DNA from 4 places in the Paenibacillus sp. GYB006 genome. Region 4 is predicted to be linked to each of the others. Evidence: predicted binding sites of a transcription regulator. Region 4 holds the regulator's gene; each other region holds the start of a gene.
The links. The regulator Rex, encoded in region 4, represses fermentation and respiration genes when NADH is low (regulators of the CRP and FNR family bind a similar motif). The targets are predictions, from matches to a motif close to TTGTGAAATATTTCACAA.
Positions count from the first base shown of each region.

Region 1: PV403_RS15515 (lactate permease LctP family transporter) is a predicted target of Rex. The motif match lies at 2,104-2,121, and genes of this name have one in related genera.
Region 2: PV403_RS10265 (DUF1641 domain-containing protein) is a predicted target of Rex. The motif match lies at 3,095-3,112, and genes of this name have one in related genera.
Region 3: hcp (hydroxylamine reductase) is a predicted target of Rex. The motif match lies at 3,310-3,327, and genes of this name have one in related genera.

Region 1 is NZ_JARBDA010000006.1:114,145-119,628, reverse strand. It holds gene PV403_RS15525 (glycoside hydrolase family 43 protein) at 1-831, shown strand, start outside; gene galU (UTP--glucose-1-phosphate uridylyltransferase GalU) at 957-1,838, opposite strand; gene PV403_RS15515 (lactate permease LctP family transporter) at 2,227-3,861, shown strand; gene PV403_RS15510 (L-lactate dehydrogenase) at 3,904-4,857, shown strand; gene PV403_RS15505 (nucleoside-diphosphate sugar epimerase) at 4,991-5,278, shown strand; gene PV403_RS15500 (restriction endonuclease subunit S) at 5,312-5,484, shown strand, end outside.
Region 2 is NZ_JARBDA010000003.1:333,958-339,441, reverse strand. It holds gene PV403_RS10285 (hypothetical protein) at 256-513, opposite strand; gene PV403_RS10280 (TVP38/TMEM64 family protein) at 590-1,201, shown strand; gene PV403_RS10275 (cupin domain-containing protein) at 1,217-1,741, opposite strand; gene PV403_RS10270 (DIP1984 family protein) at 1,967-2,431, shown strand; gene PV403_RS10265 (DUF1641 domain-containing protein) at 3,209-3,646, shown strand; gene PV403_RS10260 (NAD(P)/FAD-dependent oxidoreductase) at 3,684-4,865, shown strand; gene PV403_RS10255 (SDR family oxidoreductase) at 5,052-5,484, shown strand, end outside.
Region 3 is NZ_JARBDA010000008.1:74,367-79,850, reverse strand. It holds gene PV403_RS17575 (cobalamin-independent methionine synthase II family protein) at 1-382, shown strand, start outside; gene PV403_RS17570 (SF0329 family protein) at 675-1,244, shown strand; gene hcp (hydroxylamine reductase) at 1,488-3,176, opposite strand; gene PV403_RS17560 (2-oxoacid:acceptor oxidoreductase family protein) at 3,389-4,411, shown strand; gene PV403_RS17555 (thiamine pyrophosphate-dependent enzyme) at 4,408-5,484, shown strand, end outside.
Region 4 is NZ_JARBDA010000002.1:16,135-21,618, reverse strand. It holds gene PV403_RS05570 (AAA family ATPase) at 1-619, opposite strand, end outside; gene PV403_RS05565 (hypothetical protein) at 612-1,139, opposite strand; gene PV403_RS05560 (cell wall elongation regulator TseB-like domain-containing protein) at 1,317-1,835, opposite strand; gene PV403_RS05555 (amidohydrolase) at 1,865-3,166, opposite strand; gene PV403_RS05550 (redox-sensing transcriptional repressor Rex) at 3,153-3,812, opposite strand; gene dinG (ATP-dependent DNA helicase DinG) at 3,846-5,484, opposite strand, start outside.

The sequences.
Region 1 (5,484 bases), on a different contig from region 4:
TACCATGTTTTATCAATGGATGATCTGGATTCACCCGTGACAGACCACGGTGAGGCGCTGCATGTAAAGGATGTCCCGTGGGCGTCTTGTCAGATGTGGGCACCGGATGCCGTCTTCAAAAACGGAAAATATTACTTGTTTTTCCCTGCACGGGATCATGAAGGTATTTTTCGCATCGGCGTAGCTACGTCATCGTCCCCGGCAGGTCCATTTAAACCCGAGGAACAGTATATTCAGGGCAGCTTCAGTATTGATCCTGCTGTCTTTATTGATGAAGATGAACAGGCTTACATGCTCTTTGGCGGGCTGTGGGGCGGGCAATTAGAGAAGTGGCAGACGGGAAGCTATGTGGAAGATGCAGAAGGTCCAGCTCCGGATGAGCCGGCGCTTGGTCCAAGAATAGCGAAGCTAAGTGAAGATATGCTCTCAATGGTTTCCGAAGCGATGGAGATTGTTATCGTGGACCAGGAAGGACAGCCGCTGACCGCAGGCAACGAGGAATGCAGGTATTTTGAAGGACCATGGATGCACAAGTATAATGACAAATATTATCTGTCCTACTCTACGGGTTCGACACACAAGCTGGTGTATGCGATCGGTGACAGTCCGATGGGACCTTTCACATATCAAGGCACCATTTTACCGCCTGTAATAGGCTGGACAACACATCATTCAATTGTGCAATTCCAGGAGAAATGGTATTTATTCTATCACGATTGTTCTCTTTCCGGCGGCATTGATTACAAGCGTTGCGTAAAATTTGCGGAGCTTACGTACAATTCGGATGGCACGATTCGTATGATTGATCCTTATCCCGAAGAAGTAAAGTAGATTTGAGGGCTAACACAGAATGTTGTCGGATTAAAGAAGCAAAGCAGAAACATTAAAAGGAGTATGTCTCATAACATGGGACATACTCCTTTATTTTAATCAAAACATACTCTATCCTTGTAAAATTATCGTTGTAAAGAGGGATTCTCAAGTTTGGTATGTAACATGCGTAATACCTCATCGCGGTACTTAGGATTAGCTAGGGCAAATTCAATATTCGTATCAAGAAATCCTAGTATATCACCTACATCATATCGTTTACCTTCAAATTCGTAACCGTATACAGGCGTAATTTGATTTAATCTCTCAATGGCATCAGTTAACTGAATTTCACCGCCAAGACCAATGTGGTGATCTTCCAGCAACGGAAAGATATCAGGTGTCAGTACATACCGACCGATAATCGCAAGATTGGAGGGAGAGGATCCAGATTTCGGTTTCTCGACAAATCGCAGTGCTGAATAACTTCGACCTCTTTTTTCAAGCGGTTCCATAATTCCATATTTGTGTGTTTCTTCATCGGGTACTTGCATGACCCCCAGTACGGAAGCGCCTACCTTTTCATGCTCATCAATCAATTGTTTCAAGCAAGGTACAGGATTTACAACAATGTCATCTCCAAGTAAAACCGCAAATGGTTCATCTCCGACAAATTTACGAGCACACCAGATTGCATGGCCAAGACCTTTTGGTTCCTTTTGACGGATATAATGAATATTGGGCACGTTAGAGGAAGAGAGAACTTCTTCCAAAGCGAGGGATTTTCCTTTGTCAGCAAGCAGCTGTTCGAGTTCAAAAGCATGATCGAAATGATCCTCAATCGCTCTTTTTCCCTTTCCGGTAACGATAATAATATCTTCTACTCCAGCAGCGATCGCTTCTTCGACAATATATTGAATGGTTGGTTTATTCAGGATTGGCATCATTTCTTTTGGCATGGCTTTTGTAGCGGGAAGAAATCGGGTTCCAAGTCCTGCAGCAGGAATTACTGCCTTTTTTACTGTCATAAATCTCATCACCTTCCTAGTTTATCTGCTTATGATCATCATATCAAGATTAGGGAATAAAGTCACAGTGAGGGGAATTTGAGGGGATTATCATCTCATTATTAGAAAAAGTTAGAAAATAGTTCACTGGAATATAATGTATTATCTATATTGTGTGATGAAAATCACATACAAAACCTATAAGTATCGCTATAGTAAAAAAACGCGGCCGGGCATTGTGACAAACATCATAAATGAAAATGAGCGGCTTTTTTTAATCACTTCGAAGTGAAAGTTTTCACATACTTGGATTAGAAGACAAGCATCTCTATTTTGTCGGCAATGTGAATAGGATAATCTAGCGCGGCTCACAATATCTAAACAATTAGGATTAAGGAGTGGGATACAAGTGGGGGTTTGGAATCAAATATACGACCCGATGGGCAATATATGGCTATCTGCTTTGGTGGCTGCCATACCCATCATATTCTTTATCGTGGCTTTAACGGTCTTTAAAATGAAAGGTTATGTAGCAGGAATTCTCAGCATCGTTGTTGCAGCATGCGTTGCTCTATTCTTCTATAAAATGCCTTTCGTTAAAGTGGTTGGTACTGGTTTCTATGGTGTACTCGCTGGTTTATGGCCAGTAGCTTCAATTGTACTTGCAGCAATTTTCTTGTACAAACTTACGGTAAAAACAGGAAAATTTGATATAATCAAGAATAGTATAGCAACAATTACCGAAGATCAGCGGTTGCAAGTACTCCTTGTTGCTTTTTCCTTTGGTGCATTCTTGGAAGGAGCGGCTGGCTTTGGTGCTCCTGTGGCAATTACAGCGGTAATCCTGATTGGTTTGGGATTCAAGCCTGTATATGCAGCTGGTCTTTGTCTTGTGGCTAACATTGCCGGAGGTTCTTATGGTGCGATGGGTATTCCTGTTACGACACCAGCTACGCTTACGGGACTTTCTGGACTTGATGTTGCAAGCCGAACATCGTATGTTATTCCGATTATCAGTTTAATGATTGCTTTTCTGTTGGTTTACTTAATTGATGGATTTAAAGGAATGAGACAAACTTGGCCAGCGATCCTGGTAAGCGGAGGTTCATTTGCTATCACTCAGTTTATTGTACTTAATACCCTGGGTGCTGAACTCGTAGATATTATCTCTGCCCTTGTCAGTCTGGTTGTGCTTGCACTCTTCCTGCGTGTATGGAAACCAAAAGAAATTTACCGTTTGGATAAAGAGGAATCAGCGAAACAAACGAAACAAGCGGTTAAGAAAGAAACATATAGTTTGGGACAAGTTGCTTTTGCTTGGTTACCCTTTATTTTGCTAACGATTATGGTTATTTTGTTCTCACTGAAACCAGTCAAAGCGTTGTTCGCAGCAGGTGGACCGCTTAACAATCTGGTCTTCAGTTTCCCTATAAAAGGAGTTCACAACCAAATTCTGAGACAACCTCCGGTTGTTCCGGAAGAGACACCTTACGCTGCTGTATTTAATCTTGATTTATTCTCATCTACTACTACCGCAATTGTCATTGCAGCGCTTCTAACCATTTTGATTTATCGAATCAAAGGAAGCATCATTAAAGAAGCAGCAGTAGAAACGTTTAAAGAATTGTACATCCCGATTATTACCATTTGCAGCGTGCTTGCATTTGCTTACATTTGTAACTATTCAGGTATGTCTTCAACACTCGGTCTTGCTTTTGCATCAACGGGCAGTATCTTCCCATTGTTCGCACCAATTCTGGGTTGGATTGGGGTATTCTTGACCGGTTCTGTTGTTAACAGCGGATCTCTATTTGCACCATTGCAGGCTGTAACGGCAAATCAAATCGGCATTTTGCCAGAAGCTATGGTTGCTGCGAACGTAATGGGTGGTGCAATGGCTAAAATGATCTCGCCACAATCGGTAGCAGTAGCTGCAGCGGCAGTAGGTCTTGCGGGTAAAGAGAATGAATTGTTTAAATTTACAATCAAGATCAGTGTAATTTTACTCGTTGTTGTTGGGATAATAAACTGGGCTCTTTATTAAGAACAAAAATTCAGCTTTTGAGATTGAAGGGAGATTATTATTATGGTAGGTAATAAAATTAATCGTGTTGTATTGGTAGGTACTGGAGCAGTAGGTTGCAGTTACGCTTACGCTATGATTAACCAAGGGATTGCTGAGGAACTCGTTCTTGTTGACGTAAATGCTGCAAAAGCCGAAGGCGAAGCAATGGACCTTAATCATGGTGTACCATTCGCACCTTCTCCAACCAAAGTATGGAGTGGTTCTTATAAAGAATGCAAAGATGCTGACCTTGTTGTTATTACAGCAGGTTTGCCGCAAAAACCAGGTGAAACCCGTCTTGATCTTGTAGATAAAAATGCGAAAATCTTCAAAACGATCGTACGTGAAATCATGGACAGCGGATTTGATGGCATTTTCCTAATCGCTTCTAACCCGGTAGATATCCTTACTTATGTAACTTGGAAAGAGTCCGGATTGCCAAAAGAGCGTGTGCTTGGTTCTGGTACAACTCTCGATACAGCTCGTCTTCGTTATATGGTGGGTGAATACCTGGAAGTGGATACACGTAACGTTCACGCAGCCATTATTGGTGAGCATGGTGATACAGAATTTGCTGTATGGAGTCAAGCTTCCATCGGTATTGAAACCCTTGATAAAGTAATTGAGCGTCGTAATAACCCAGAAGACCGCGCTAAACTTGATGAAATTTTTGTCAACGTTCGTGATGCAGCGTATCACATCATTGAGCGTAAAGGTGCAACTTACTATGCAATTGGTATGGCACTCGCTCGTGTTACCAAAGCAATTCTTGGTAATGAGAACAGTATCTTAACTGTTTCTTCGCTTCTTGAAGGACAATATGGACAAGAAGATCTATATATCGGTGTGCCATCCGTTGTTAACCGCGGCGGTGTGCGTGAAGTCATCGAGATTGATCTGAACGAAGAAGAAAAAGCGAAATTCAATCACTCTGCAAAAGTACTCAAAGAATTGATCGCTAAAGTTTATAGCTAATCCCCTCCATATATAGGAACTGAGTTCCCCGGCCCGGCATATGCTACTTAAGGCAATGCGAAGGCCGGGGATTTTTTTGTTCTTTCGAAAAATTAAATAACCGATCTCAAATTTTATAAGGAGGGGCCGGGACATGCAAAACAAATTAGATGAAATGCTTGCACATATGGCGCATGCTCATCAGCAAGTCGCCAGAGTACTCGATGCGGAACGAGAAGTCAATGTCCGTATGGCAGAACTCATGAATGAAATGCCAGATTTGATGCCGCAATTTGCAGATGCTCAAGGCTTGCTTGATGGTTCTGCTTCTGTGAATGCAGGGATTGTCGCTTATCTCAGCGGACTTGCTGATTTACAAGAGATGATTGCGGATTCCATTTCTCATTTGGTAAAGGAACTGGCAGTAGCTGATGAAGAGTAAATTTCTATATTTTAAAGGCAGGTGATCGTGGAAATGAACAGAGAGAAGTCACTGCTCCAAATGCTCGATGCTGCGGTCAAAGTCCAGTACAATATTTCCTTTATATTGGAAGCGAAGGCACTCGAAGCAGAAAAGATGAGAAACTGGTCTGTCAACCACTTAAGTGGTGCCACCTATGACAGTCATGAGGATCAACTAACCGTCTC
Region 2 (5,484 bases), on a different contig from region 4:
TGCCGAAACCTTTTTTTATTTGCAGCGTTTATTATTTTAGTGGGTAAAAGGGTGTCATATTTCGGTAACGAGCTGAATATAATGGAAGTCCGGACCAAGGAGAGGTTTATTTCCGTTTCGTGAGACGGGCAGGAGGTTAATAGGAAGAGGGCAAAGGAAGAAGCCGAATATTCGAGTATTACCTCACATCCATGTTTAGCATAACAAGGACATGGACTAATTAGAATGATCTCATTCTTGGTTAATAATATATGATTAAAGGTGATTTAATAATGAAGTGTCAAGCTTGTGGAAAAGCAGTAAAAGACGTTTTGGAGCATGTGGAGCATATTCTCCATGAATGTGGAAAAGTTCCAGGATCTTCTCCCAATCTGTCGTCTGTACCGCCGGATGCGGTGCATCAGTCAATGAAATTTTCAGAATCCATATCATAGAAGAATCAAAAGAACCTGCCCCGTGAATATGGATGGCAGGTTCTTCTTTAGTCTCATCTAATATCAATGAACTCTTCACACACTCATGAAGTTGGTCAGTTATACTGTGAGTAGGTAAAGGCTATTCAATTCAAACGCAAGGAATGTGGTGCTGCATGGAAGGGTTCTCCGTATCCGAATTTATTTCCTTTTTTACAGAAGAGAATATAGTTAGACTGCTGGAAAAATTCCGGGCACTGGGTCCCTTACCCGGGATTCTCCTCACATTTATGAAAGCATTTATTCCGCCACTGCCTACGCTGTTCCTTGTGGGAGCGAATGGACTTGTGTATGGATGGGCCGGTTTTTTCTACTCCTGGATCGGACTTGTAGGAGGAAGTTTCTTTACCTTTATGGTCATAAGGAAGCTTGCAGGAACGAGATGGGCAAGTCACTGGTCTGAAAGACCAAAGGTTCAGAAAAGTCTGATCTGGATCCGGCGTAATGCATTCAGTTATGTTTTTTTACTTGGCATGTTTCCGGTAGGGCCGTTCGTCCTTGTGAATATGGCAGCCGGTATTGCTCAAATGCGCCCACGATCTTTTTTACTTGCAGCCGTATTAGGTAAAGGAATCATGGTGTTTTACGTGACCTTTATCGGTACGAATCTAGTTGCTATTATGGAACAGCCCCTAATTTTAGTCGGTATTCTCTTGTTCATAGGATGCACGATTTGGATCAGCAGAATGATCGAACGATATTATACAGGGTCTTCTCACATACAGTGAGTTTGAGAGCTCATGTTAATTAGGGTTCTCTGCCTTTTTCCAGTGGACGAGCAGCGGACCCTCGGCACCTAGCAGGGGATCTTTGTCTGGAACCGGAACACGAGCGATTTCCCCGAGTACCTGCGGGCGTTCTTCTTTGTCTCCCGTGTGGGTATTGTAGGACATCCCATCTGGATAGGCACCTACCAACTGAAAATCGGGACTTGACTCCAGTTTTTTATGACCTGTTCCGGCAGGAAGGACAAGAATATCGCCGGCAGTTGCCGTCAGAATAATCCCTTTTTCTCCTCCGATGTGAAGTTTAACCGATCCTTTGATGACACCAAGTACTTCATGCGAGTTGCTGTGATAGTGATGGTACGGGAATACCCCGCCTGTCCAGCTGTTTCGCCAGTTATGCTTGTTGAAAATTTTCTCCGTATTCTGCTCCTCACCGCGTAAGGCTCCTGGATAGAGAATGACAGGCAGTACCGGGTTATTGGGAATCACCCCGTCATCTTTGAAGTAATATACACTCGTCTCTAGATGGGTCGTTTTCATAATAAACGCTCTCCTTTCGTAGAAATAAAGCCATGAATAAGGCTATTTGTGCCTCTAATCATGGCTTACATTTTAATATTCCAAAAATTACTATTAACTGTTATGTACCACACCTGAAGAAGCGTTAAACAGGCGTTCATTCGAGCGAATGTAAGAGATTGGATATCTGCAGACCAATAAGTTACAATTAGGATACCTTTAATATGTGGAGGCGTAACTACGATTATGAAACTTGCCGAAGCACTCATTCTACGTTCTGATCTACAAAAGAAAATCCAGGAACTTCGTTTTCGTTTGCGTAATGTGATTAAGATTCAGGAAGGCGAAGAGGCAGCCGAGAATCCGTCTGATCTTTTTCGTGAACTGAATGGAGTACTTGAGCAGTTTGAGTCCCTTGTTCAGCGAATTAACAAAACCAATTCACAAACGGAATACGGCGAGGGTATGACGATTACCGATGCGCTTGCACGCCGGGAGAAGCTCCAATTGAAACGAAGTGTGCTCAGTGATGTCATGGATACCGCGTCTATTCGTTACGACCGGTCCAGCAGGACAGAGATTAAGTTTATAACGACCGTTGATATCAGCGCACTGCAGAAGCAAATAGATGAACTTGCCAAAGAACATCGTCAGCTTGATACGCGTATTCAAGAGCTCAACTGGACAACCGAACTTATAGAATCGTCATAAAGTACGTTCAGACTAAACTGCAGCAGAGAAGTCCTAACGTTGGTAGTCAGTATGAAAAAAAGCGAGCATAAGCCTCCCAGCGGGTCAAGTCTGGATCTCATAAAATAGTGAAGGGAACCGGGCGCCCTATTCTTACAATTTAGCCCACGCACTATTTACATCCGTACAAGGTAATGTCACTTCTTACTACCATATGCTGATTTTTTCAACTGGCGAGGGCCGGGTGTGGGGACTATAGGACTTCTCTCTGCTCATCTGTAAGATACAAAGGATTGCTTATTTCAAAAAAAAACACGAATACTAAATCTATATTTTCCAAATAAATAGATGTAGTTAACAATGGTATTAATTAGTGCTGTATATAGTAGGAAAAGCGAGAATAAGTGACTTTTTCAAGCCTAAAAGCGAAAATTCATTGTATTGACAAAAATAGAGGTTTTGTTACAATGTTCACAAGGTATTCACAAGTATAGTTAGATTTAACTCGTGTTTATGTGTAATAAGTGTAATATTAGGGTATAGGTTCGTAATTGGCCTGTTCGGATAAATTTGTGATTGCGATGGAATAAACAACTATTCATTTTTGCAAAAGATCCATGAAGTACATCACATGTGTATGCTAAAGCTGCCTGTGCCGCTTGAAAGGACGCGGCTTTTTCTAATGTGTGAAAATTGTTACATTACAATTCAATGTGCACTCACGGGTCGTTCATTTGATTATCAGGTAGGGTCAAGCAAGCGGGCTTTTTAACCCAAAGTAAAGGAGGACGTTCTCTTATGTCACAACCGACTCAACAAGAGGTACCAGTAAACGGTGCAGCTCCTGCACAAAATCAGGATGTACTTGATCAATTGATGAAGCCGGAGGTTCAAGACTCTCTTATTGTTCTTGTGGAGAATCTGCCTAAACTGGCTGAAATGGTAACTGCTATGACAAAAGCTTATGATTTCGCTCAAGGCTTGGCAACAGATAAAGTCTTCGTTAACGACATGAAAGTCGCTCTTGGAGAATTTACAACGCCTGTTGTAGAAAAAGCAAAAGGGGTAGCATCCGCGGCTATTGAAGCTGGAGACCGTGCTCAAGCGGAACAGTCTTCTGTTGGTCTTTTCGGTATGCTCAAAATGTTGAAAGATCCTAACGTACAACAATCTCTTCGTTTTGCTCAAGCATTCCTGAACGTGCTCAACGAACGTCAAGGGCAAAAACAAGACTAAAAAGTTATTGATACGAAAGTAAGAACGGAGGATGGATATGTCGAAGCAAATTTTGATTCTGGGCGGAGGCTACGGCGGCTTGCTGAGCGCGCTGTCAGCGCGTGAGTATTTGTCCGCTGAAGAAGCAACAATTACAGTTGTGAACCGCTTCCCAACTCACCAAATTATTACTGAATTACACCGTCTTGCAGCAGGTTCCATCGCTGAGAAAGCTGTTGCACTTCCACTGGAGAAACTTCTTCGTGGTAAAGACGTTAACCTGAAAATTGACACGGTTTCCGAGATCAAACCAGACGAGAACAAAGTTGTAATGCAGAGCGGAACAATCTACAGCTATGACTATCTCGTAGTTGCTCTTGGTAGTGAAACAGCATTCTTCGGTATCCCAGGACTTCAAGAGTACAGCTTTACTCTGAAATCCGTAAACGATGCTAACAAAATCCGTGCACACGTTGAAGCTTGCTTGGATAATTACAAAAAAACCGGAAACAAAGCAGACGCAACGATTGTTGTCGGCGGCGGCGGTTTGACGGGTATCGAGCTTGTTGGTGAATATGCTGACATTCTGGATCATGTATGTAAACAAAAAGGGATCAAACGTGAAGAAGTACAGCTCTACAACGTAGAAGCAGGTCCTTCTATTCTTGCAGGATTCCCGCCAGAGCTTGTTGAGCGTGCTCAAACAAGTCTTGAAAAACGCGGTGTGAAATTCATCGTTGGTGTGGCAATCACAGAAATGCAGCAACACACAGTAATGCTGAAAGATGGAAGCTCCATCGAAACAAGCACACTGATCTGGACAGGCGGCGTACAAGGTAACGCAGTTGTAGCTAACTGTGGTATCGAAGTAAACCGTGGCCGTGCAACCGTAAAAGAAACACTACACTCTACTTCCCACGAGAATGTATTCATCGCGGGCGACAGTGCAGTTGTAATTCCTAGCGAAGGTGCTCGTCCTTATCCTCCAACAGCTCAGCTTGCTTGGCAAATGGGTGAAACCATTGGACACAACCTTGCTGCAACAATCAAAGGCGGCGATTTTGAAGTCTTCACGCCAGTCTTCTCCGGTACACTGGGAAGCTTGGGACGTAAAGATGCGATTGCTATGCTTGGCGGAAGCCAAACTCGCCTGAAAGGCTTGCCTGCAACGATGATGAAAGAAGCAAGTAACATCCGTTATCTAAAACATATCGATGGTTTGTTCGCTCTTGCGTACTAATCTATTTCGATAGAAGAATAGGAAGGCAGACGCCCATCATGGGTTGTCTGCCTTCTTTTTTTCATCTGATGAGGAGCTGCCAGCCTGCACTTCATCATGGAGCAGACTTGTTATATATCGTGCCTGAAGGGTAATTGAAGGGAGAGAATGGATGAATAAATTCCACTTTGAAGGGAGAAATGAATAATGAATGTTTTAGTAATTGGGGCAAACGGACAGATCGGGAAACAGGTTATCTCACAGCTTAAGGATGACAAAGAGCATACGGTAAGAGCCATGGTTCGTAAAGAGGAGCAGGCAGATGCCTTTGATAAGGCGGGTGTAGAACCTGTACTTGCGGATTTAGAAGGAACTGTAGAGGAACTTGCGCTTGCGATGAAGGGCAGCGATGCGATTGTGTTTACGGCAGGTTCAGGCGGAAGCACAGGTTTAGATAAGACACTGCTTATTGACCTCGATGGAGCTGTTAAAACGATGGAAGCTGCGGAGCAGGCAGGAATTTCGAGATATATTATGGTAAGTGCTCTGCATGCAGAAGATCGGACACGCTGGTCTGATCAAATTAAACCATATTATGCAGCCAAACATTATGCAGATAAACAGCTCGAACAATCATCTC
Region 3 (5,484 bases), on a different contig from region 4:
TAACTATGATTCCCGTAATATGGGCGGCGGCTCCTATGCCAAGATTGCGAATCTGTTCTTGAAGCAGCTGAAATACGATCGCTTTTTCCTTGAATGGGATGATGAACGTGCAGGCTCACTTGAGGCACTTGCCGTTTTCAAAGATAAGCCTGAAACAGAAATTGTACTTGGATTGTTGTCTTCCAAAACCAATACGCTTGACGATGAGGCTCGTGTAGTCAGAATGCTTGATGAAGCATCGAAAATCATTGATAAGGATCGTTTATTACTTTCTCACCAATGCGGTTTTGCGTCCTGTGATGGCGGTAATGAACTCACGGAAGATGAACAGTGGGCGAAAATTAATCAAGGACAACGTATTGCAGCGCAATATTGGGGTTAGTTGAATCGATTTCATCATACCTTTGGTTGCTTTAGTCCTATGTAAATTTAAGTTGAAGAGGGAAGTAGATTCTCTCACACGGACTGTCGATGGTACTTATCGGCAGTCTTTTTTCTATGCATAGAGGAACGTGCTGAAAATTAAATAAAGTTATGATAGAATCGGGGGAAGGCCTGAATGGATGATACAAAGTGTTTTAAGTTAATGAATGTCTCATCATACGAAAAGAAAGCATAGAAAGCCGGGCAACCGCAAAAATAGGTAGTTTAGGCTTTAAGAAATAGGAGGATACATGTCCTGGAGTAAATTGAAGAAAGAACTGGAGAGTTTTCTCTGTCCTGCGTTAGTTGGAAGAGTCGAATACCGTGCAACAAGTTATCATTATTTACTTGGTAAATCAGGGAATTGTTATATTTCCGTTGATAAGAAGAATGTACTCAACATGAGTGATCCAAATAACACGATCAGATGGTATCAGACAGAACAGGAAATTAAGAGTGATTCAACTATTGAAGTCCCGATTAGCAATGAAGAGATTGAAGAGGTCAGACAAGATACGAAGGGAACCGTTCCGGAGGATCGTTTAATCGTAATTGCAAGAAAGAAGAAAATAACTTTACTTGCTAAGGAGCTTTTGACAGCCCAAGCAACCTTAACTAAATCTAATTTTGTCGTTGTAGCAACAAAGTACTTATCTACTTCCATAGAGGATAACCTAGAAAGCAATGATATCTTATTGAATGTATTAGCATTAATCGACAGACGAGTTGGGAAGAAACGAATTCTAAACATGTCCGAGAAGATAAAGTTAAAGCATCCCATTGTTCAGTATTTTTATGAACTACGGCGTAGTACATTATAATAATAAATAACTTTCATTATAGAGTATTCAAGAGTAGATGAACTAACAATTGTCTTGGATCTCTTAACTGTAAGTGAAATGTGAATTCACTGACTTTAAGTATAAAAAAAGAAGACAACAGGATGGTTAAACTGTCCCCCACAGGATAGACTCTTTTCAAAGTGTCTACTCTGTAGGGTACAGTTTAGGTCCTGTGAGTCTTCTTTTTTTGTGTTCGTTTAGCAAACAAATACGGGTTATTTATTAGGCACCTAGGAACATTTTCATGTCATCTTCTACATTAGTAATACCGCCGATTCCAAAGTTCTCTACGAGTACTTTGGCAACGTTAGGCGACAGGAATGCAGGAAGCGTAGGGCCGAGATGAATATTTTTGACGCCAAGATAAAGCAGGGCAAGCAGCACGATAACTGCTTTTTGCTCATACCAAGCAATGTTGTAGGAAATCGGCAATTCATTGATATCCTCAAGTTCGAATACTTCCTTCAGTTTCAAAGCAATAACGACCAGGGAGTAAGAATCATTGCATTGCCCAGCGTCCAGAACCCGCGGAATACCGCCGATATCGCCTAGATCCAGCTTATTGTATTTGTATTTGGCACAGCCTGCGGTCAGGATGACCGTATCTTTCGGAAGCTCGGCTGCAAAATCGGTGTAATAATTGCGGGACTTCATCCGCCCGTCACAGCCGGCCATGACGAAGAATCGGCGGATCGCGCCAGTTTTCACAGCATCGACGATTTGATCGGCCACGTTCATCACAGCAGCATGAGCGAAGCCGCCAATGATCTCGCCTGTTTCAAGTTCTGTTGGAGCTGGGCATTCTTTTGCTTGTTCGATCAGCGCAGAGAAATCCTTTGGAGCGCCATCCGTTCCTTCTGGAATATGACGGACGCCCGGAAATCCGGTGTTGCCCGTTGTATAAATACGGTCCTTATAACTATCCTTCGGCGGAACGATACAGTTGGTTGTCATGAGAATCGGTCCGTTAAAGGCTGCAAATTCGCTAGTCTGCTTCCACCAGGCATTTCCGTAATTACCTACAAAATGCTCATATTTCTTGAACGCTGGATAATAGTGAGCAGGGAGCATTTCACTGTGCGTATACACGTCCACGCCGGTTCCTTCCGTCTGCTTCAGCAGTTCTTCTAAATCCTTCAGATCATGACCGCTGATGAGTATGCCGGGACGGTTTCTAACCCCAATATTTACCTTCGTTATCTCCGGATTTCCGTACACGGAAGTGTTTGCTTCGTCAAGCATCGCCATTGCGTTTACACCGTATTTCCCAGTTTCCATCGTCAAAGCTATGAGATCCTGTACTTCTAGGCTATCGTCAAGCGTAGCTGCAAGCGCCCGGCGCATAAATCGGTTCAGTTCGTTGTCATCCTTCTCCAGGTGAAGCGCATGATACGTATACGCAGCCATCCCCTTGAGGCCGTATGTAATCAATTCGCGCAGCGAGCGGATGTCTTCGTTACGTGTGGAGAGGACACCAACCGTACGTGCTTTTTCATCAAAAGCAGCCTCGTTATCCGCTTCCCACACAGCAGCATCCGGGAGACTCGCAGCTCGGTCCGGATATTGTTCATTATAATAGCCTCGCACCTCGCCGCGGAGCGCAATCGCTTCTCTTATTTTTCCTACAAAAACATCGCGGTCAAAGTTAGCGTTCGTAATCGTTGTAAACAAGGAGTCCATGATAAACAGCGATATACGCTGTTCAAGCACTTCTGGCAGCCTTACATCCAGACTGAGATAAGAGATACCTTTCAGCAGATAAATCAGCAAATCCTGCAGGTTTGCCACATCATGCGGTTTGCCGCATACCCCGATAAGGGTGCAGCCATTTCCTTTGGATGCCTCTTGGCATTGAAAGCAGAACATGGACGGCTGATGGTTTAAGGTCTGCTCTGTCACGTTGTTTTTCATTATCTTTCCTCCTGTTTTCATGTCATTCTTTATCGTTTGATTCAGTATAAGTTTGCCCTTCAATTGGACTGTCAGAAGTCAGTATACCCCGCCCTTAAAGCCGTATGGGTGATTGGAATCACTATTTTTGAGGTTGTGAGTAAAATCACAACCCACGTTCGTCTCTTCTTTTAAACTGGTATCATTGACCCTAGAAGAAATGAGGAGAGAAGATGTCGATTTTACCTCAAAAAAATGAACTGGGATTTTATGAGATCCGTCTTGAATCCATCGGCGGGCTTGGTGCCAACCTGGCCGGAAAAATGTTGGCCGAAGCTGGAGTGACTGGCTCTGGTCTGAACGGTTCCAATTTTTCTAGCTATGGTTCGGAGAAAAAAGGTTCACCGGTAAAGAGTTTCGTAAGATTCTGTGATCCAGAAGTCGAAATCCGTGATCACAGTCCCATTGAGCAGCCGCATGTAGTCGGCGTATTTCATGAAGCATTATATAAAACAGTTGATGTGATAAGCGGATTAAGGCCTAATGGAACGGTGCTTGTGAACACAGCGCGAGAACTTTCCGAAGTAGCCGCAGATCTGAACATGACGCAAGGTACGCTGGCCGCGATCGATGCGCTAAGAATTGCCGTTGAGGAAAAAACGAAAGTCAATACGGCGATGCTTGGTGCCTTGTTCCGGATTTGCAGTTTCCTTAACCCGGACGATATGCGGCAGGTTATCCGTAAAACGTTTGAGAAAAAGCTCCCACATTTCGTGGAAGCGAATTTGCGTACTTTTGATAGAGGATATAACGAAGTCCAGTTCCTTTCTTTAGAAAATGGCACAGAGCTTATGGACCAGGCGGCCTTCGTAAGACCACAGCCCATCCTCGGATATGAAACGCAGGAGCGGGGCGGAATACTGAAGGTTACAGCAAACAGCGTACTGAAGGATCTTAGCAGCTCCCGGCAAGGTTATTTGCCGGAATACAAGCAGGAGGACTGTATTAACTGTGCCGCCTGCGATACGGTATGTCCGGACTTCTGCATCGTATGGGAACAGAAACCGGATAAACGCGGCAACCTGCAGATGTTTATGAAAGGCATCGATTATCAGTACTGCAAAGGCTGCCTAAAATGTGTGGAAGCTTGTCCGACGAGCGCTTTGTCTGCCATGTTGGAAGAGTCGCATTATGCGCAGCAGCACCGGGTGCCGCAATCATTCCCCTATATAACTGCGGAGGGAGTCAAATCATGAACATGCAAATGACAGAAACAACGGAGAAAAAGATGCCGGCCGCTCAGACAGCGGTCTTTGAATCAGGCAACGAAATGGCAGCTATGGCTGCTGCCCAGATCAACTATCATATAATGGGTTATTTCCCGATTACGCCGTCTACGGAAATCGCTCAATATCTTGACATGATGCGTACGCGCGGCGAACACGATATCAAACTGATTCCAGCTGATGGTGAACACGGCTCTGCCGGGATCTGTTACGGTGCAGCTGCTGCCGGAGCACGGGTATTTAACGCCACTAGCGCGAACGGTTTCCTATATATGATTGAACAGCTTCCCGTACAGGCGGGTACTCGTTTTCCTATGGTCATGAACCTGGTAACGCGTGCGGTCAGCGGCCCATTGGATATTCGCGGGGACCATTCAGATCTTTATTACGGCCTGAACACTGGCTGGGTAATACTGACGGCCCGTTCGCCGCAAGCAGTATATGACCTCAATATCATGGCACTGCGTATTGCTGAACATGAAGACGTACGTCTGCCGGTTATCGTGGCTTATGACGGCTTTTTCACATCGCACCAAAAACGCCGGGTACAAATATTCACGAACCGAGAAACCGTGCAGGAGTTTGTAGGGGAGCAGGCGCCAGCATTCCCGCATGTGCTGGACGAGAACAATCCGATCGTTGTTGGGGCTTATATGAACGGCGACGATTTGATCAACAACCACTATCAGCAGTCAAACGCGATGTACCGTGCGGGCGAGGTATTCAAGGAAGTGGCGGAGGAGTATGCTGCATTGTCCGGAAGATCCTATTCGCCGCTAGATCTGTATCGCATGGAAGATGCGGAAGTAGCTTTATTCCTGCTCAATTCGGCGGCTGAATCGTCTAAAGACGTCGTAGACCGGCTGCGCGCAAAAGGGATTAAAGCGGGCGTGATCAGCCCGAATATTATCCGTCCGTTCCCGGCAAAAGAAATCCGCGAAGCGCTGACAGGTGTCAAAGCGCTGCTTGTGGGTGAACGTGCCGATTCTTATGGTGCGAACGGCGCCAATCTGACGCATGAGGTCAAATCGGCCTTACAGGAT
Region 4 (5,484 bases):
TCCCATCCATTTCCGTCAGAAGCTGATTCAGGGTCTGATCGTATTCACGTTGTTGCCCGCCTTCTCGTTTACCGCCAATAACATCGATTTCATCAATAAAAATGATTGCATTTTCTTTATTTTCCTTGGCTGCTCGCGTTCTCGCATCACGGAACAGCTCCCGAACACGGCCCGCACCCACACCAACATACATTTCTACAAATTCACTGCCTGATGTAGCAATAAACACGGAATTCGTGTAATGTGCTGCTGCTTTGGCCATGAGTGTTTTACCTGTTCCCGGAGGGCCGGTTAACAAGATCCCTTTTAAGGGACGGATACCAAATTTCTGTATTTCCTCATGTCTGATTAAAAAATCAAGCGCCTCTCTAAGCTCCTGTTTCGCACTATCTTGACCGCCTATTTCCTCAAAAGTGAGCTTCTTCGGACCTGCTTTTTTTCGCTTTCTTTCACTGCTTGCACCGACGGTCAGACCGCCGCGCATCTGCATAAGAAGAAATACACCTCCAACAAGAAGCCCCATAAGCAATAAGGGAACTACATTAACCCCAATATAGACGAGAAATAAGAAAATGACGGGCGTTGCGCCAATCAAGATTTCCTTGGTCCACTTAGGCATTTGGCCATACCCCCATCGTTGCCGACTGTCTCGGCAAAATAATAAACTTGCTTGCCTCTCCGTCAGATAGACTTACATACACATTCTGATCATCCATGTCGTAATCTACTTGTATGCTGCCATCACTCATTTTCTGCAGTTCTTCAGGAATCTGAGTATATTGTCTTGTTTCCATTGCTTCTGCTACCGTGAACAAGGCAGTTGACCAAAATTCATCGAGTTCCTCTGTGGAATGATTTTTTACGTCAAGTTTAAGTTTCTTTCCCTTTAAATACGGATTTCCATCTGTATGAATAAGTTCAACTAGACCCCTTAGATTCGTTTGAGGCTCCAAATCGAGATTCAAAGTCACTTCCTTTGGGGTAATATCTATTTGAACATTGTTGACACCTTCGTATGCTGAAACCAACTTATCAATTGGTTTAATCATAGCCACCTGACGGTACGCAAACCAACCGCCAAACAGCAGTGTAGCAGTAACGAACAAAGATACTGCAATTGGGATGGGACGCAATTTCAAGTGACAACCTCCCTTACTTTTAGTCTTTTTGCTGTAAATAAAATCTATAAATATAGCATAACATATCGTAAGCATGAAATCTAAACTATGAAACATTTTTCTATGTTACCAAATAAAATAACCCCCGAGTGATCTATATCGACCATTCGGGGGTTATTTGTTATATCAATTTACTTCTTAATCGGGTAATTGATAACCATTACCTATTTCGGTTCCATCGCTGAATTGGTAGAACCGATACACATATTTGCCATCTTGCTTATAAAAGAGCTGCCATACATACGTTTTATTGTAGTAGCTTGGATGCAAATGAATAATCTCTATATTGCCTAACTCTGAAGCGATTTTGGCGTACATTTCATCTTCAGAAAAGCTATTCTCAATGAGTTCACTATGAACACTATTTTTACCACTAACTGGCTTATGATCCATTCCGAACTGGACCCAGACCATAATCGGCTTATTCTCGCTGCTCATGCCTTCGATCGTCCAATAAATCGATTCTTCTCCCCAAACCGACTTTTGTGTTTTTGTAACGGACGTAAGCTGTGCCTGTTGCTCTGCAATCGACACCGCGAGGTCTCTTTCCGCCCACTGATCTTTCATTACGTAAACATAAAATTGATAAATCCCAAATAAAATTAGTAATACGGTAAGAATACTAATGTATATCCATTTTTTTCGATTCCTTCTCAAGGCGGGACTCCCTTCTCACCCTTGGTCCGTTAGCGGGCTTTCAGTCCTTTAAATGCAGATTCTGCTTCTCGCTTAATACGTTCTTCATCTAAAGTAAGAGCTTCACCATCTTTTAACAACTGTTTGCCATCCACCCAAACATGTTTTACGTCTTTAGCACTTGCCGAGTATACAACATGAGAGATCAAATCTGAATACGGCAAAAAGTGCGCCTGATCTAAATCAATCGCTATAAAATCTGCTTTCTTGCCTACTGCAAGCGTCCCCGTGTCTTCAACATAGATCGATTTTGCTCCATATTCCGTTCCCATGCGAAGAGCTTCTGTCGCTGGAACAGCCGTTGGATCACCAGAGACTCCTTTATGGATAAGGGCAGCCAGACGCATCTCTTCAAACATGTCCAGATTATTATTGCTTGCAGGTCCATCCGTTGCTAACGATACAACAACCCCAGCTTTTAATAGATCCGGAACTCGAGCTACACCGCTGGCAAGTTTCAAGTTGCTTCCTGGATTGTGAGCTACAGCAACATTATATTTAGCAAGAATTTCAATTTCTTCGTCAGTTAAATGAACCGCATGCGCCACGAGGGATGGACGTGAGAAGAAGCCCAATTTCTCTAAGTGAGCAACCGGACGGAGCCCATAATCTTTCACGTTCTGTTCTACCTCTGCCTTTGTCTCAGACATGTGTGTATGAAGCGGCAGGTCCAAGTCATGTGCTGCCTGAACAAATTTTTCAATAAACTCAGGACCACATGTGTACGGTGCATGAGGAGACAGCATCGTGGTAATTCTGCCACTCGCTTGTCCGTTCCATTCCTTAGCAAAAGAAGTCGCTTCCGCAAGTTTAGAAGCTCGCAGTTCATCTGAACCGAATCCAATTACACCGCGCATCAGGCTTGCACGTATTCCCGACTCCTCTACTACCTTAGCCACTTGATTCATCTGATCATACATGTCAAGAAAAGCGGTTGTCCCCCCTTTAATCATCTCAAGGATCGACAAGGACGCTCCCCAGTATACATCGTCTGCCGTGAACTTCTCTTCCATTGGCCACATTTTTTCTTGAAGCCAAATTTGGAGTGCAAGATCATCCCCATAACCTCGCAGAAGAGACATTGCAGCGTGACCGTGCGTATTGATTAGACCAGGAATAAAGAGTAGATTATTCCCGTCAAAAACGGTCGTTTCTTCTTCACCCTCAGGGAGTTTCTCGCCTATGTAGACAATCTTATCATTCTCCACAAGCATATAACCTTTAACGATTCGCCATTCTGGATCACTAACTGCAAATTGTCCATTCTTAATAAGCCATTTATGACTTTTCATCTTCTGTTTCTTCCTTTCCTTCTTCGCTTTCCAGATAATAAGCAAGGCTTAATAGATCTGTTGTGAAATCGGCCGTATGAATCCGAATATGCGGCGGAGCTTTAATAATAATCGGTGCAAAATTAAGTATAGCCTCTATACCTGCTTCAACCATGCAATCCGCTACACGCTGAGCTTCAAAATCAGGCACCGTAATGATCCCAATCCGGATATTCCGTTCTTTCACTGTATCCTGTAACTCTTCCATTGGCTGTACCGTAAGTGTATTAATCATCGTTCCAATTTTTTTATCATAGGAGTCAAATACGGCAACAATCTTCATATTGTCTTTTACATAGCGGTTATAGTTAGATAAAGCTTGACCGAGATTACCTGCCCCGACGAGGGCAACATTGATGACTTGATCAATTTTGAGAATTTGACGGATTTTATCAATAAGATAAGCGACGTCATATCCGATTCCCTTCCGTCCAAAATCGCCAAAATAAGCTAAATCTTTACGGATTTGAGCTGGATTTAGATCCAGTTTAAGCCCGAGTTCTTGAGATGATACCGTTGTAACTTCTCTTTTGTATAACTCCTGCAGATAACGCAGATATACGGGCAGCCGACGAACGACTGCCTCTGAAATTTTATCCGACTTCAATGTTAACTCCCCCTTACATCAAAACACAATTTCTTATGTTCCGTCTGTTTCATTATTCGTTTCATGTTCCATCAGCCATTCACTAATCCTTGGAACCATCTTCTCCGTAACCATATGTTCCATTTTTGGACCTGGCAAGGAGTACAAAAAGTACTTTCCATAATAAGATTCAATAACCCTTGTATCGTAAACGATAACGATACCTCTGTCCTGTGCTGTACGAACGAGCCGTCCGAAACCTTGTTTGAACCGGATCACTGCCTGCGGAACAGAAAGTTTCATAAAAGGATTTTTCTTTTCTTTTTCCAAAAGTTCGCTTTTCGCTTCCACCACCGGATGGCTAGGCGGCTGGAAAGGCAGTCGCACGATCGCAAGGCAAGTTAAAGCTTCTCCTGGAATATCTACACCTTCCCAGAAGCTGCTTGTTCCGAGCAAAACAGAAGCCTTAGCCTCTTGGAACCGACGAGTAAGTTTTGTCCGGCTGCCTGTATCTACTCCTTGTCCAAGCACCGTGATGTCACTAGCTGCAAGTGCTTCTTTTAGTGGTTCATGCACTTGTCTCAGCATTCGATAGGATGTAAACAACACTAACATCCTGCCTTTGGTAGCCTTCGCTGTCTCTGCAAGTGAAGTCACAAGCATACTTACAAAGTGATCATCCCCTACACTTCCTTTTACGCTTGGAAAATCGCGTGGAATGACAAGAAGTGCCTGATCCCTATAATTGAATGGCGATGGCAGCAAGGACGTCATAAGCCTGCCCTTTTCCTGCGCTTCCGATAGTCCCAGCTGATCGATCATAAACTGAAATGACTTGTCTACAGATAACGTAGCAGAGGTCAGAATCACACTGTGTTTTTTATCAAAAAACAGTTCCTTCAAATGTGAACTTACATCGACAGGAACTGCGTATAGCTGAAGGGACTTACTTCTAAACTGACCGCTTGCTTCAAGCCAGTATACGGTGCCTGTATCGTCAAGCCGCATAAAGAGTCTCAAATTATCCCTAAGCTCTGCTAAGTCTCTGACAAGACCTGTGATATCCGTAATCAGACTATCTGATGCATAATCGTCTAGTTCTTCTCTCACTTCTCCAAGCAGCTTATCTGCTTTGCGCACCATTTCGCCTACTGTGACATAAAACTGATTTTCATGTTTTGAGATTTTGTCCCATGCTTTTGGCTTCGCCTGCGGCTTCAGTCTTAGTGAAAACTGTCCTGAGTCTCCCGGCGCAGCATCCATTCTCTCTGGTAACAGCTTAAATAACATATCACTCAGTGTATCCCATTCTTCCTTCGCTTCCAGAGCAAATGGGAACAACTCGTCAATAGCTGAAGTCCATTCCACGTATTTCTCATGTCCTGACTGATTGATTTGTTGACGAAGTGCAGGAAATTGACCGTTACGACTATCCTTAAACAGTCTCGTTAGAGTATGGACCACTGAGAAATATTTCATATGCATCCCCAGATGTTTACCAGCTACGTCTTCTAGATGATGAGCTTCATCAATCACTAGATAATCATAACTTGGAAGCAGTTGATGGCTGGCTTTCACATCTGTAAACAGTTTCGAGTGATTGGTAATCACAACATCTGCAATCCCCGCTTCATGACGCGCACGATGATAGAAACATTTTTTGAACCACGGACAGCTCCGTCCTAAACAGGAT